Regions from separate parts of the Solibacillus sp. iso_87 genome, predicted to be linked through region 2. Evidence: riboswitches for the same ligand, from Rfam matches in the RefSeq annotation. Region 2 holds a riboswitch; each other region holds the start of a gene.
The links. Region 2 has a riboswitch for thiamine pyrophosphate ahead of thiW (energy coupling factor transporter S component ThiW). Riboswitches for the same ligand answer to the same signal wherever they lie in the genome.
Positions count from the first base shown of each region.

Region 1: linked by a shared signal. The riboswitch ahead of AC0VXV_RS10755 (3-oxoacyl-ACP reductase) and the one ahead of thiW (energy coupling factor transporter S component ThiW) in region 2 are both predicted to bind thiamine pyrophosphate.
Region 3: linked by a shared signal. The riboswitch ahead of tenA (thiaminase II) and the one ahead of thiW (energy coupling factor transporter S component ThiW) in region 2 are both predicted to bind thiamine pyrophosphate.

Region 1 is NZ_CM149656.1:2,145,650-2,150,870, forward strand. It holds gene AC0VXV_RS10740 (hypothetical protein) at 262-543, opposite strand; gene AC0VXV_RS10745 (hypothetical protein) at 1,341-1,439, opposite strand; gene AC0VXV_RS10750 (winged helix-turn-helix domain-containing protein) at 1,593-1,856, shown strand; gene AC0VXV_RS10755 (3-oxoacyl-ACP reductase) at 2,086-2,847, opposite strand; TPP riboswitch at 3,021-3,119, opposite strand; TPP riboswitch at 3,176-3,273, opposite strand; gene AC0VXV_RS10760 (IS3 family transposase) at 3,369-3,524, opposite strand; gene AC0VXV_RS10765 (DUF6609 family protein) at 3,948-4,475, opposite strand; gene AC0VXV_RS10770 (hypothetical protein) at 4,591-4,752, opposite strand; gene AC0VXV_RS10775 (hypothetical protein) at 5,031-5,221, shown strand, end outside.
Region 2 is NZ_CM149656.1:3,074,384-3,079,604, forward strand. It holds gene AC0VXV_RS15730 (methyl-accepting chemotaxis protein) at 1-1,555, shown strand, start outside; gene AC0VXV_RS15735 (cupin domain-containing protein) at 1,988-2,560, shown strand; TPP riboswitch at 2,681-2,770, shown strand; gene thiW (energy coupling factor transporter S component ThiW) at 2,862-3,368, shown strand; gene AC0VXV_RS15745 (VOC family protein) at 3,588-3,986, opposite strand; gene AC0VXV_RS15750 (SRPBCC family protein) at 4,106-4,603, opposite strand; gene AC0VXV_RS15755 (S-ribosylhomocysteine lyase) at 4,745-5,215, opposite strand.
Region 3 is NZ_CM149656.1:2,631,043-2,636,263, forward strand. It holds gene thiD (bifunctional hydroxymethylpyrimidine kinase/phosphomethylpyrimidine kinase) at 1-706, opposite strand, end outside; gene thiM (hydroxyethylthiazole kinase) at 703-1,446, opposite strand; gene tenA (thiaminase II) at 1,427-2,116, opposite strand; TPP riboswitch at 2,192-2,290, opposite strand; TPP riboswitch at 2,357-2,455, opposite strand; gene AC0VXV_RS13360 (NAD(P)H-dependent flavin oxidoreductase) at 2,612-3,592, opposite strand; gene AC0VXV_RS13365 (LysM peptidoglycan-binding domain-containing protein) at 3,726-4,982, opposite strand; gene AC0VXV_RS13370 (cell wall hydrolase) at 5,186-5,221, shown strand, end outside.

The DNA of each region.
Region 1 (5,221 bases), 930 kb from region 2:
AACTCCTTAAACTCGGCTGTCAATGGCGTTCCCCTTATGGAAAGTTAATTTCAATTCGACTAATTGATCTGCTACAGCTTTACTTTTGAACAAGAATTGTGGAATAAGAAAATAACTTGACTATCTACACAGGAATTTAATCAAACTTTTTTACAAATTATCGAACTTTATTAAAAATAATCAGACTCTATTATAAATTATCGAACTTTATTTCAAAGCCACAGTTCGTTCTGTTTGAATTTTACCTTGTTTATTAATATATTAGATAGTAATTATAACTGAACCGTAGTATCCGACAGCCTTGCTAACTTGCTTTGCTCTTCCTCTAATTGAAACAATACCTATTACTGATTCCATATGAAAGGGGTTGCTCGGAAAAATAATGGAATTACCAAATTTGCTACCAATAGTATCGTGCATCTGTTTAAAGGAAGCCCATAATTCTCTTACCTTTATTGGATAAATTTTTATTATTTGTTTCTGGTTTTCTTGAGCCTTTTTAATTTTTGCATAGTTTTCTGCAGCCTTCTCTAACCAATCCATATTATTTACCACCTCCTATAGTCCAGTAATAAAACTAAGTGGGAGTACAAACAAAACATTCATGAACTCTCAATAGCACGTACCGCCGGAGGAATAGCAATACGCACTATTCAAAGCCCTATTCCATCGCAAGTTTAATTTCACCATCACATAGACAAATACGTTTATAAAGCTTCTTTACAATAAAATTTCCATTCCGGGAAAGTTCCCTGGTCTTTTTTAGTATTCGTGCCGGTCTTTCGCATTCTTGACACCTTAATGTAGTAGTCAATTAATTATTCTCCTCACCATGATATCTTTTTATATAATCATCTTATTCTGAATGTAAAAAAGAGCACTGGCATTCATCCAGATACTCTTCGCTAAATTTCTCTTTAGTTACTGTAGCCTCTCATTTTTATTTTGTGTTAAAAATAAGTGCTCTTATATATTGGGTAATCGTATGGCAAGTAATTTGTTTGTAATGGCTCATAAAGTTATTTTGAATACTTAATAGTTGTGCAATATAATTAAAAAATTGATACCGGGGTGATTATTTTGACACTTACAATACTAATCAATTGTAATTGCTAGTGGGATATCTATGGTTTATTCCAAGACGAAGGAAAATAAAAAATAGCCATAGTGTATAAAATCCCCATAGTTTCTCCCTGTCACCTCATTTATTAGTGTCGAAAACATGCCCTTTTCTACTTGTAATAAAACTCGTAGTAATACCAATTGAAAGTATAGTGATAATGGAGAAATAAAAAGTCTCTGAAGATAATAACAAACCACCAATAATTATTATTATTGAATCAATAAGCAAGATATATCCCTACATTTATCCCCGTCTTGTCACATAAAAACTGGGCAATAAAATCCGTTCCTCCCGTACTTGTCTGAAAATTTAACATCAATCCATTTCCAACTCCAATAAAAATGCCCCCTAGAAGTGAACTATATATAGCTTTAGCAGCTCAGAAAATCCACATCAAAATCCTTATTTCCCTAACGGGGATCTTGCTATTGATTATGCTGCTGGTTGTGCTTATTTAAATGGTAAAGAGCTGCATTTAACACCTATTGAATACAAATTACTGGTTTTACTTTCTAAAAATATAGGTAACGTGTTAACCCATAATTACATTACAAAAGAAATTTGGGGAAATAGCTGGGAGAACAATGTAGCATTTCTTAGAGTATTTATGGCAACCCTACGTAAAAAAATTGAGGTTGATAGTAACCTTCTTCGCTACATGATAGTAATAGACATTGACATACTATCACCCCCTATTCAAATTGAATGGGGGTTAATTTGTGTCATCAGTTAAATGAATACCTTTTAGCGTCGGTCCAAGGATGCAAACACCAGTACTATATCCTCCTCAAGAAAAAATTGCTCAACAATATAGTCCTATTGTTCAACATATATATACCTATTATTTTAAAATCACAGTTCATAATAAGTTTTCCTTAAATAAATATTATATTTACCTCATCCCACTTTAACTTATTGCCCCCCCTTATATTTACATCTAAAAGAGAGATACAAGCTGGTTTCTAATCCATTACAAGACCGCCATCAACGACTAAATTTTGTCCAGTGATGGCACTCCCCCAAGGAGATGCAAAGAATAATGCCACTTCCGCTAATTCTTTTGGTGTTGTCACTCTTTGTAAAGGGGTTGTGGTTTCAATCAATTGAAATACTTCTGCTGTTGTCACTTTACTCGCATCCGTTTGTTTTAAAAGTCCACCAGACATCATATTGACTGTAACGCCATACGCCCCTAACTCTTTCGCCATGTTACGTGTAAATCCGAGCAATGCCGCTTTAGCTGTTGTGTATTCATGATAAGCTACTACCGGATGTTGAAATAAGTTTGTCCCAATATTGATAATACGACCAAATTCTAGTTCTTTCATATCCTGAATACATGCTTGAATACTGTTCAAAGCACCCTTAATCGTTCCTTCAAATTGCTTATTGTAATCGGTCCATTGAAGCTCAAACACATTTTTTTGTGTGAGTGGATTAAATTCGAAATCAATCAACGCATTATTGACAATGGTTGTAATCGGCGTATGAAAATATTGCTTTGCCTTTTCGACCATTTGCTGAACTTCTTGTTGGTTGCGGATATCTGCTTGTAAAGCGATAACCTGAGAACCCAGACTTTGTGCTAAACGTTGCGCTTTTTCTTCACTCTTATAATAATTCAGTACGACATTAGCCCCCTCTTTGACAAATGCTTTTACGAGTTCTTCTCCAACACCTCTACTTGCACCTGTAACTAAAACGGTTTGTTCATGTAATTTCATCATCATTTCCCCTTGTCTAATTTTTGTATAATTGTTTGATATTCGTAAATGACGGAAAGACAAAAAGCCATCCGACTTAAATTTCCGCAAAACTAAATACGGTTACCTCCTCATTAGATTCTGTAAGAGCAAAAAAACGCCTCTATTACTATAGAGACGCTAAAAAAGTGTATACTACACCTATAATTGCTCCCTACGTCAGTGTTAACTGTCAGGTTCTAAGGGTCAGGTTTTAACCTTCTCAACACGAATGTGTCCCCCTGCAATTAAAGTATTTGCAAAAGAAAAGCTCCACGTAAATTACGCGGAGCCATAGTAAGTACAAAAAAAAAATATGTACTTTGCTCCCTACGTCCGTATTAACGGTCAGGTTCTAAGGGTCAGGTTCTACCTTCTCAACACAAATGTGTCCCCCTGCAAATGCATTTAATTAGCTTGATTCTATCAAAATATGCTGTTCTTAACAAGTACACTTTTTACTTAAATACTACATTACTACAAGCAGCCTAGAATTATCCCACTCAATCGTTTGTATCCTGATTAGCTAAAGGTTTGCTAATAAGATGGTTGCCCCATACGCGACTCTTTTTACAAATAATCGATTGAATACCCAACTCACTCATTAGTCGATAGACTTTCTTATGATTCACAAGAAAGCCTTTGTCTCGTAAAGCGATTTACATGCGTGGATACCCATACATTTTGTGCGTTTGATGAATCGCTAATATTTGCTCCTTTAAAACAATATCATTATGTTTACGTAACGATACTTTGCCATTTTTAAGCCACTTATAGTAGCCCGAACGTTATTATATAGAAAGAAACCAACTGTTTTGAAACAAAGCTTGATATTATCCCCTTTAAGTAGACAATGTTAAAAAACCTTCAGTACGCTGTCGGTAAACATTTTACTTAAAGGGGATTTTTCTGTGTCGAGAAAAAATAATATTTATTCAAACGAGTTGAAGTTAGAGATTGTACAAACTATCTTTTAATCGAACTTTATTATAATGCTACACCTTCTTCATATGGCCACCTAAAGATTTTTTGTTTATGTGGTTGAAAAAGGTAAGCACCTTATGAGAGTGCTCCTTTTTTAGCTAACGCAACTGTTCGCTAGAAATATAATGCTTTTCAAAATTTTGTTTCATAAATAGCATTTTAAAACCAATAACAATTTTTATTAACCCATCTATTGAGGCAAATACTAAAAAAGGAATGTTAAAGAAAATAATACCCAATACCCCATTTGTTATTGCTAATATTCCTAAAACTATCATCCATTTTCCTTGGGAAAAGTAAAAAGCGAAAAAATGTATACCAATGACAATTAAAATAGACAACCATACCAATCTTGAATTTTCAAAGCCAATAAACAAACCACAAAGGGTGCATAAAATAATTGTTATTATTACGTTTATATTATCTATTTTATCTTGAAATTTCGAATTTTTACCGTATGCTAGTTGGCGATTTATATACGGTAACATAAAAATTATTAGATAACCGAAAAAGCCGCCAAACCCAAGGACGAAAGGTTGTATTGTTAAATCACCGCCACTTATTGCCGAAACTATTATAATTGCACCTATATAAATTAACCATACTCCAATAATCTGATTTGACATGAAGATTCCCCCAATCAAAGAATCGATTATTAAAGTATTCAACTTTTCATGGTACTCCATTAAAGCACAATTCCTCTTGCAAGAATTGCGCCCAATTGTTGATCTTTGCCTTGTTTTAGTCCGTATTCATCCGGAGAACTTCCGGGCTATCCAATATAATTTCACCGTATGGTATTGTTGGATCAGGAGTTTGCTTACTCGGTCTAAAATGCATAATTTTCTTTTCTGATATACCGATTAGCACATAATCTTCTGTACCTGGAACTATAAAAATCATAAACCAATAACCGTCCCATAACTAAATAGGTACATGAAGTAAGGCGCCTATTAATAAGGATGGAATAATTACTTCGTTATATCCTACTTAAATTCGATATCTTTAAAACAAAGGCATATAAGTATATTACTTACCTATTACAGAATGTACCGGTAAAATAGAACTGTATGCCAAGAAAGGTAAAATGATAAATGAATTGGTAAAATAAAGAGTTGTAGTACCAAGAGGATTGGGGAATCTCCGTTCTCTTTTATATTAAAGTTGAAGAGGGGTTAACTATGGATAGGAAAAGAATGAGTAAGAAAAAGAAGAGAAAACCACAACCACAAACTCCTTCCAATGCTGTAAGAGAAGGTGGAATTAGGGAAAAAGAAAATAGGCACAGGAACAGAGCACCAGTTTGGGCATTCGGTTGTTTATGGATCTTCTTTTTAGGTTTCGTAGCATTTTTCCTTTATGATGCATACCT
Region 2 (5,221 bases):
CCTGGGGACAGTGGAAACAGATTACCAACGCCTTCGTGTCCAGATCCGCGACATGGTCTTCGTTGCGCAAACAGAAGAACAAAAAGATACATTTAATGATATACGGTTGCAGATTATTCAAGATATAAAGAATAATATAGTGGAATACGAAGATGGTGAAATTACTCCGGAAGAACAAGTCATTCTTGATCAATTTCATCCTGAATTCGACGAATATTTGTCTTTATACGAGACAGCCGTTAATTATGCTTACGCAAATAATATTGACAACTATTTAAAAATGGCTCAGGAATTTAATGAATCCGGAAATGCAGTTCAGGGTTATATCAATGAGCTGATCAATCTGAATATCAGTTTAGCTGACGCTACGGATCAAGAGTCAGACGAAATATATAGTTCTTCAAGAACATTTACTATAATACTTATCGGTCTATCTGTTCTAGTCAACATTGGGCTGGGTGCGGTCATTTCCAGACTTATTTCGAAACCATTAAAAGAAGTATCCGAACTGGTTGAGACAGTCGCAAATGGAGATTTAACAGCAAGCACTACAATTCATTCAAAAGATGAAGTTGGTGATTTGGCCCGTTCAGTGAATAAGATGGTAAACAATCTACGTAGGACCGTAGAAGGTATCCTTCAGTCAGCAGAGAGTGTTTCTGCTTCTGCTCAGGAAATATCTGCCACAACCGAGGAAGTGGCTGGCAGTGCATCAACACAGGCAAATGATTCACAAAAAATTAACGAACTGTTTAAAGAGATTGTAAAAGGCGCACATAGTCAGGAACATGATGCGCAAACGATGAGGGAATTGTTCGGAGAGTTAAATACGGCCATTAATGCCGTAGCGGAAAACACGAATGATACAGCCGTATTGACCGAGAAACTTACGACTACAGCCAAAGACGGCAGTAAAGTCGTACAGGAATCAATTCAGGGTATGGAAAGTATCAGTACGCAGATGGCACTCCTCGAAAAAGATGCAGCTCGCATTGATGATATTATTAAAGTAATCGATACAATCGCAAGTCAGACAAACCTGCTTGCATTAAATGCAGCTATTGAAGCAGCACGGGCTGGTGAAAACGGAAAAGGTTTTGCGGTTGTTGCAGACGAAGTACGGAAACTGGCAGAGCAATCCAGCGAAGCCACAAAAGAAATCACTTCTATTATTAAAGGCATCCAGAAAAATACTTCCCTCAGTGCCATTGCAGTAGCTGAAGGTGTAGAAACAACAAAACGTACTGAACAAGCCTTTACACATATCGCAGAAATGATGACACAGGCAAACGAAAAAACAATGGAGATCGCTTCAGCGAGTGCCAAGCAATCTTCCCATTCAGCCAATGTGATGAACTCGATTGAAAGTATTGCCTCTGCAAGCTCTCAGCAATCCGCGCAGTCCAATGATATAATGAACGCGGTACAAAGCATTACTGGCACAAGTGAAGAAGTCGCCGCCGCAAGCGAAGAAACAGCCGCAACAACACAAGCACTGGCAAATTTAGCGGAAGAATTAAACGAGCTGGTTGCCACTTTTAAAACCCATAAATAATAGTACACGATAATCACTTATTAGGACTATTTCTCATTCAACTACAGAGAAATAGTCCAATTTCCTTTTTTTGCGTCAATACGACCCTTTGGCAGAATGACAAAAAGAAGGCGTAGGTTTCAGTTTCCTTTACCTATGTCTTCTTTTTCTGTTATTCAGGAAAATACGGCAATTCGCCGCTCTTTGGAACAGTCAGGTCTTGTAGTTCTGTATACGCAGCAAATGAGTGTGATCCAAATTCTCGACCTAAACCGGATTGCTTCACTCCGGATATGTGGGGTCCCACTATGTATGCTGATTTTCAAGATTTTTAATGCATTATATGTGTATTTTTAAATGAAAGTTTAGTGATCAGCGCTTTCCTGAATATGCCTAAGCACGAAAAGATATATTAATGCATACGTTAACTACAACAATAAAAGAGGTGAAATTTTGAGTCCGACTATTGATTACACATCGCCGCATACACAGTTTACATTCGATGTTAATAAAAACCCATTATTCATTAAAGATCAGCATAATTTTATTAATCTATTGGGCATAAACCAGTTAAATACGCTTGATAATGTATCATTACTCGATATTTATCTCAATGCCAACAATGTCATTGAGCCTCATTACCATCAAAATGCGGCGGAACTTGTCTACTGTATTACGGGAAGTGCGGTTGTTTCGATCTTGAATCCGTTTACGAAACAGCTTATGCATTTCCCGATTACTCCCGGTCAAGTGGCGAACGTTCCTGAAGGGTGGTGGCATTACGAAGTCGCTACGCAAAACAACACGCATCTGCTCGCCATATTCAATGCTCCGACACCGGAAGTCATTTTAGGTTCTGATCTGCTCAAGCTGACACCTTCAAATATTATGGCCCACACATATGGAATGAACGAAAATTTATGGACGCAGGCAGTTGCCCCTGTCAGACCAAATACTTTCATCGGTCCGCCAAATCCGTGGCAACATGCCCAGCCCGGCAACTATGGCGGCGGGTATCAGCAATAATTTTTCTCGGTCAAAGGAATTAAATTACAAAAAACCATTTGCATACTGAGATGGCCATGTTATGATAACTGTGAAATTAAACCAGTATTGGCAGAAGAAAATCTGCTCGTAATTGAATATGAAAACTACTAGGGGCGCCTTTTTGGCTGAGAAGTACCCTTTGCACCTGATCTAGGTAATACTAGCGTAGGAAAGTAGTGTCGACCCCCTATTTTTATTTTTTTGTATAGGCTACGATACCACTTTCTATAGTTGAAAGTGGTTTTTTTGTTGCAAAAAATTATTGTAAAGGAAGGTAGAAATGAATAAAACGAGAAAGCTTACATACTCAGCGATTATCGCAGCGATTACAACGATTCTCAGCAGTATGGTGTATATTCCATTAGGTTTTGCCAAAATATTTCCGATTCAGCACTTTGCCAATGTCGTATCGGCTGTACTGCTCGGTCCATGGTATGCGGTATTACAGGCGTTTCTTACGTCGACGTTGAGAAACTTGATGGGGACAGGTAGTTTATTCGCTTATCCGGGAAGTATGATTGGTGCACTTCTCGCCGCGTTTCTATTTGCGAAAACGAAGAAGTTATCGTTTGCAGCGGTAGGTGAAGTGATCGGCACAGGGTTGCTCGGTGCGATGGCTACTTATCCGATTGCCATTTTATTTTTAGGACAAGAAGCGGCGCTGTTCGGTTTTGTCCCGGCATTTATGATGAGTTCGTTTGCAGGAGCGCTTTTAGGCTATGGTTTGCTGAAGATCATGGTAAGAAACAGGGCATTTGGCGGGATGCTTTATCAGAATGCCGGGTGAGTGAATGATCTGAGATGGTATAGTTTGTCAGAGGGTTTTATAGAATAGTTGAGGCGGTTATTAGAACTGAACTCAGGACCGGATTTTATGAGAGTTTTTTGCACTGGCATATCGTTTTTATTAGAAGATTTCAGACTATATTAGAACAACTAAGCCCTTTATTAGAAAACGAGCGCCGGGTCTATCGCGCCACACCAATTGATACACCCGACGCAAAGTTTAATTAGGTAGATTTAACTGCCACGATACGCCAAAACGGTCATTTAGCCAGCCGAACTTTTTACTGAAACCGTAATCACCGAGTGGCATTAGCGGATGACCACCTTCAAGCAATTTTTCATAAAGTTCGTCGATTTCTTCTTCCGTATCACATGTAATAAAAATAGAGAATGACGGCGTGAAGTCAAATTCATGTTTTAAATTACTGTCAATGCACATATATTCCTGTCCTTTTATCGAAAAAGTAGCTTGCATGACTGTTCCTTCGTCTCCGCCTTCATTTGCACCATAGCGGACAATGCTCGTAATTTTCGTATCTGCCATAATGGATGTATAGAATTTCATCGCTTCTTCTGCAACGCCGCCTTGGAACATTAAAAATGGTTTTGCACTTTTCATCGTTACCTTCCCCCTTCTTTCACTAAAATCAAGTATTTCGCGAACTTTCCTTCCCACAATTTAAAGGGCATCACCTCGTTCCGGAGATGCTTTTTTGATCATGTTTCATTCTGCGTACTCTAACCTTGATAGCTCACTTTTCCTGTCTCCACTAATTCCTTCAGCCCCATGAACATTAAATTCCACCCTTGTTCCGTACCTTCTCGCATTTCGTCTAGGGCTTTTACGGTATCAGCATCTGTCCAATTCTCTTCGTTCTCAACATGGATCAATTGGGTAAACGTCCTTTCACAGCCTTGCCCCATTTCCTTCAGCTCCACTGTAATCGTATCTGCCAGCTCGCTGAATTGCGGCATTTTAAAAGTGAACACGATTTTTTTAGAAGGATCGATTTCAAAGTACTCTCCGATTGCTCGGTAGTCCACTCCCTTTCTGTGGTCTACGATTTCCCAAGTCCCCCCTACTTTCGGGTCATTTTGTGCGACCTTGTTCGTTCCTTCTAATGTAAAGAACCACTTTTTCATCATGAAAGGATTCAGCCATGCATCAAACACTTTTTCAGGCTTTACATTAAATTCTCTTTTCATCGTTAAATTTGTCGTTGAGATATTGTTCATCAATATTCTCCTTTTGGGTACTCTGTTATTAGTTTATTAATAACCTATTTACAAGAATATTTAAACCAATTGCTCCAATATTCTTCCCCATATAAAATAGTCTCCTGCGAGAAAACCCTCACAGGAGACTTGCTTCATCAATTATTCTCCGAAAACGACATGCCACTCAGCGCGGCCTGCTAAAAATTCTTCAGCCAATGCTTTTGCGCCTTCTAAGCTATGGCTTGCCGCCCAGCCGCATTGTACTTCATTACATGCTGGTACTGACTCTGCCTTCAGCACATCTTTCAACGTATTTTCAATAATCGTTAATACTCCGTCATAGTCATTGTAGTTCAGTAATGCCAGGTAAAAGCCTGTTTGGCAGCCCATTGGCGATAAATCAACGACATCCTCACTATGATTGCGGATACGATCTGCCATTAAGTGCTCTAAAGAGTGTAATGACGGCATTTCCATATGTGCCTTGTTCGGCTGTTTAAAACGGATATCGTATTTTGTTACGACGTCGCCTTTCGCTCCTGTTTTTGTACCGGCAAGTCGTACGTATGGTGCCACTACTTTCGTATGGTCTAAATCAAAGCTCTCTACATTTGTTTTCTCTGTTGGCATGTTGAA
Region 3 (5,221 bases), 440 kb from region 2:
CATATTTTTTTGCTTCTATAATGGCTGCCTCTGTCGATCTTCCTTTTGCCATCTCCGCCGTGATTGCTGCCGAAAATGTACATCCTGTTCCATGGGTGTGCTTCGTATCCACTCTCTCGGTTTTCATTTTAAATGGTTGCTCCCCGCGAATGAAAACCGTATCTGTCGCATGCTTACTGTTTAAGTGACCACCCTTAATGACAACACATTCCAGCCCTAGACTTAATAGATGCTGCGCCGCTAAATTGATATCTTTCTCAGTTTGAATTGTATACCCAGTCAGGATTTCCGCTTCCGGAATGTTCGGTGTACAAACAGTTGCAAGCGGCAATAACTTTTCCTTAAGGGCTGTTGTAGCCTCCTGCTCTAGTAAACTGGCACCACCTTTTGCAATCATGACTGGATCAACGATTAGCGGAATTTCTGTGTCTTTTAGTAAGGCGACAATAGCTTCGATAATTTCTGCACTAAACAGCATCCCTGTTTTAATCGCCTTTATCTCAAAATCTTGAAGTACCGCTTTTAACTGAGCTTGCACGAAATCGGCCGTTGTCGGAAAAATCCCATGCACTCCTTCCGTATTTTGTGCGGTTAGTGCGGTAATGACAGATGTGCCAAATACACGTAGTTCCTGAAACGTTTTTAAGTCTGCTTGGATGCCTGCACCGCCACCGCTATCCGAGCCTGCAATTGTACATGTAATCATTGTCGTCCCTCCGCTAAATTTTCTAGTTCATTCAAGAAATTTTTATGGAAAGTTCCTATAGCTGCCACAGAATTGGCACTTGCCTGTTTATATTCATTGAGCAGAATTTGTAAATCATTAAACGGTTCTTTACTGTTTGCCAGCACCGCAGCACAAAGGGCACTTAGTAGGCAGCCGCTCCCCGTCATTTTTGTCACTTTTTCATGACCACCCGTTACGAATTCAACTCTTTCCCCATCCGTAATAACATCTTGTTCTCCTGTTACGATTACAATAGATCGATAGTTATTAGCAAGCTGTTTGGCAGTCGCTGCAACATCTATATCCCCCTTGCCGCTATCAACACCTTTGGAAGTCCAATCCGCTCCCGCAAGAGCCGCAAGTTCTCCCATATTGCAGCGGATTACATCAATCTTTAGAAGATCGAGCAGTTGTCGTGCTATCTCAACTCGAAACTTCGTTGCCCCTACCCCTACTGGATCCAGAACAACCGGAGTACGATGCTTATTTGCGCTCAGTCCAGCTTGCTTCATCGATGCTACTGTCCGTTCATTCAAAGTACCCATATTTAAAAGTAATGCATTTGACTGAGCAGCCATTTCTCCCACTTCTTCTATCGCATCCGCCATGACTGGTGAAGCACCCACCGCAAGCAAACCATTCGCTGTAAAATTTGCGACGACATAATTTGTAATGCAATGTACTAACGGCTGATTTTTATTAATTGCTTGCAGGCTCATTGATATACACCCCTTGTTCCCAGCTTTGCTTCGTCCAAGGCATCTCCCAGAACATCCATTCGTAATAACAGCTTTTCTTAAAATGTTCCTGCAATACTTTTAGCTTTGCCGGTTGTTCTTTCGCATATCGATCCAGCATCGATTTTTGTATTTCAATATTTTGAAGCATCTCCTCGGACGCATATAGTGCAATCCACTGTTCATAAAGGGGGACATTGGGGCATGCATCTTTTAACCTTTGCCCTATTTCCTGATACAGCCATGGGCAAGGTAAAATTGCCGCAAATGCTTCTGCTACATCTCCGTTATGCACTGCATTGTACATATGGCTTACATAGTTATAGGCTGCTGGAGCCGGTTCGAATTGTTCCAAATCCTCCGCTGTCACACCTAATTCTTTAAACGTTGTCCGGTGTAATTCCAGCTCTGCGTCATGAATAAATTTTGCTGTTTGCAGAAAATATTGTACATCATCATCTGTTGTAGCTTTTGCAGCTGCAAGAGCAAGGACTTTCGTATAATGTTTTAAATAATATGCATCCTGCAGCATATAAAACTTAAACTTCTCCAGCGGTAAACTCCCATCTGCAATCCCTTGTACAAAAGGATGATAGAAGCTAGCCTCCCAATAAAAATCCGTTTCTTTCCTTACCTTTTCACAAAATCCCATTGTTACTCCTCCTTTTTGTTGGCGGAAGCACAAAAAAGACGCCTCAATATAGAGAGACGTCCCCAAAAAGTGTAAGTACCACTTTTCTTTGCTCCCTACGTCCGTATTAACGGCCAGGTTCCAAGGGTCAGGTTTTAACCTTCTCAACACTACTGTGTCCCCCCGCAAATCAAATGCTTGTATATTTGCAAAAGAAAGACTCCACGTTAAGGATACGCGGAGCCAAAGTAAGTACATATGTATAGCGTGTACTTTGCTCCCTACGTCCGTATTAACGGCCAGGTTCTAAGGGTCAGGTTTTAACCTTCTCAACACTGCTGTGTCCCCCCGCAAATGCATTTAATTATCCAGAGTGTAACAAATTAATTCAAACCGGGCAAGTGAATTCAAAAATTACGAAATTACTCCTACGCCCGCAGAAAGCGTCCCGGAATGTAAATCAATTTTTAGCGCTCAGAAAAAAATAGCATTTTTGTTTTTCACAATTGCTATTAGCTATTGTAAATGGGCTACTGCCGATTTTTTACCAGTCAGTTCATGATAAGCCTGTGTATATTCTTCAGCCAATTTAACAACATATTGCTGTGTTGAACTAATCTCTTTAATTGCACCAATTCCTTGCCCGCTTCCCCAAATATCTTTCCAGGCTTTTGCCGTATTATCGTTGAAGTTCATTGCAGAAGGATCACTTTCTTTTAGATTATTCGGATCCATCCCCGCATTCATGATAGAACCTTTCAAATAATTTCCATGGATTCCTGTAAATAAATTGCTGTAAACAATATCTTCTGCGGTACTATCCACAATCATCTGTTTATATTCTTGACGAGCAAAGGCTTCTTCAGTCGCGATAAACGGTGAACCAATATAACCGAAATCAGCTCCCATCGCCTGTGCAGCCAATAGTGAATGGCCTCGTGCGATTGATCCTGATAAAGCTAATGGACCGTCAAACCATTCACGGATTTCCTGTACAAGCGCAAATGGACTCTGCTGACCGGCATGGCCTCCTGCACCTGCTGCTACTGCAATGATACCGTCCGCACCTTTTTGAATCGCTTTTTTGGCAAAGTAATTGTTGATAACATCATGAAAAACTATGCCTCCATAACTATGTGCTGCCTCAAAAACTTCTTCGCGTGCCCCAAGTGAGGTAATAATAATCGGGACTTTATATTTCACACAAAGCTCCATATCCTGTTCCAGCCGGTCATTTGTTTTATGGACAATCTGGTTAATTGCAAATGGCGCTGCCCGCCGATCCGGATTTTTGGCATTATAGCTTGCCAACTCCTCTGTAATTTCAGCTAACCATTCATCCAACTGTCTTGCCGGCCTTGCGTTCAGCGCTGGCATCGACCCTACAATTCCTGCCTTACATTGTGCAATGACCAATTTTGGATTGCTAATAATAAACAACGGTGCCCCTATTACTGGGATACGTAAATTTTGTAAAATTTCCGGAACATTCCCCATCAATAATCCCCCTTTTATTCAACTACTACTAATACTTCATCAGTATCAACCAAATCTCCTTCTTAAATGGATAACAATCAAAAAAGTCAGATGAATTGTTTTCCATTTCATCTGACCGTCAATTTTGCTTTTTCTATTTCTTCACCACATTAAAATTAGCCCCGATGAGCTGCCAGTTTTGCGGGAATGGCAATCCTAATTTCCAATAACCAACACCGCGCAAATTCAAGCGCTTTACTAAATCAAACTTCGCCTGAATGGAACGTGCGTCCTCAAACCAGACAATATGTGAACGGCCTTGCTCATCATAGTAATTAAAGTACGGGGCCTGTGCAGTATAGTCAAATTGGATAGCCGCATTATAACGTTTTGCCACTTCAATTGCACGTTGAGGGCTTATTGCTTCTGCATAATCTCCTCCTTGTACAAAGGGTAATGTCCAATCGTAGCCATACAAATTTTGTCCCAGTAAAATTTTACTCGCAGGAACTTCTGTTAAAGCATATTGTACTACTTGCTCGACTTGCGGCAGCGGAGAAACGGCCATTGGAGGACCAGCAGAATATCCCCATTCGTATGTCATCAGCATAACAAAATCCACTATTTCGCCATGAGCTTTATAGTCATGCCCCATAAACCATTCACCCGGCTGATCGGCTCTCGTTTTTGGTGCCAATGCAGTAGAAACTGTATACCCTTCTGCATGCAAACGCTCTACAGCTCTTCGAAGGAAATTATTGTAGGCTTCTCTCTGATCGCCCGATATACGTTCAAAATCAAAGTGGATATCCGAAATATTTCCGATACGTTTTGCTTCTGCAATGATATTGTCCAGCAGCAAGTTCTGGACAGCGACACTTTGGAAAATATCACGTGCAAGCTCAGCGCTAAACTGATAATCTTCGAGATTAGTAATCGCCATTGCTATACTTGTATTATTTTGTTCAGCGATCTCTGGTAATGGGTTTATTGTCGGTGCTTTTAATGAACCATCCCGCCTCGCTTCATAACTGAATACAGCTAAGTAAGTTAAATATGGACTCGCCTCACGAACTTGATCCAGCAGCATTTCGTTTATTTCATCACCCCTTGGTTCTACATATGCCAAAATTTCTGCTGACCTTTTGGATGGTTCCGGTATATACAATGATGTTCCGATCATTAGCAATGCATCCGGATTTAAGCCATTTGCTTGAGCGAGCGTTAAATAATTCACCTGAAAACGTTGACCAATTGACCATAAACTATCGCCTGGCTGTACAATATAATATTGACCTTTCAGTGGAACGACCAATGCTTGCCCGACAACTAACCGAGCCGGCTCTGGAATTTGGTTGGCTTCCACTATACTTTGCACTGTTGTTCCATAAGCTTGTGCAATTGCCCACAATGATTCTCCCGGTTGTACAACATGAATTTGAATTGTCCGTCCTCCTTTTCCTATGTACTAATTTATGAACTATATCCCGTGTTAATGCGGAAAGATAGGTTAGAAATACATAAGTAATAACAAGAAACAATTTTTAAGTGATTTCATTTATTCATATGCGCAACCAGGTTAACTGTTTCATACTATAGTTGTGAGGTGAAAAAATGCCAAGAGTAAAATACCGGGATTCCGATGTCGAT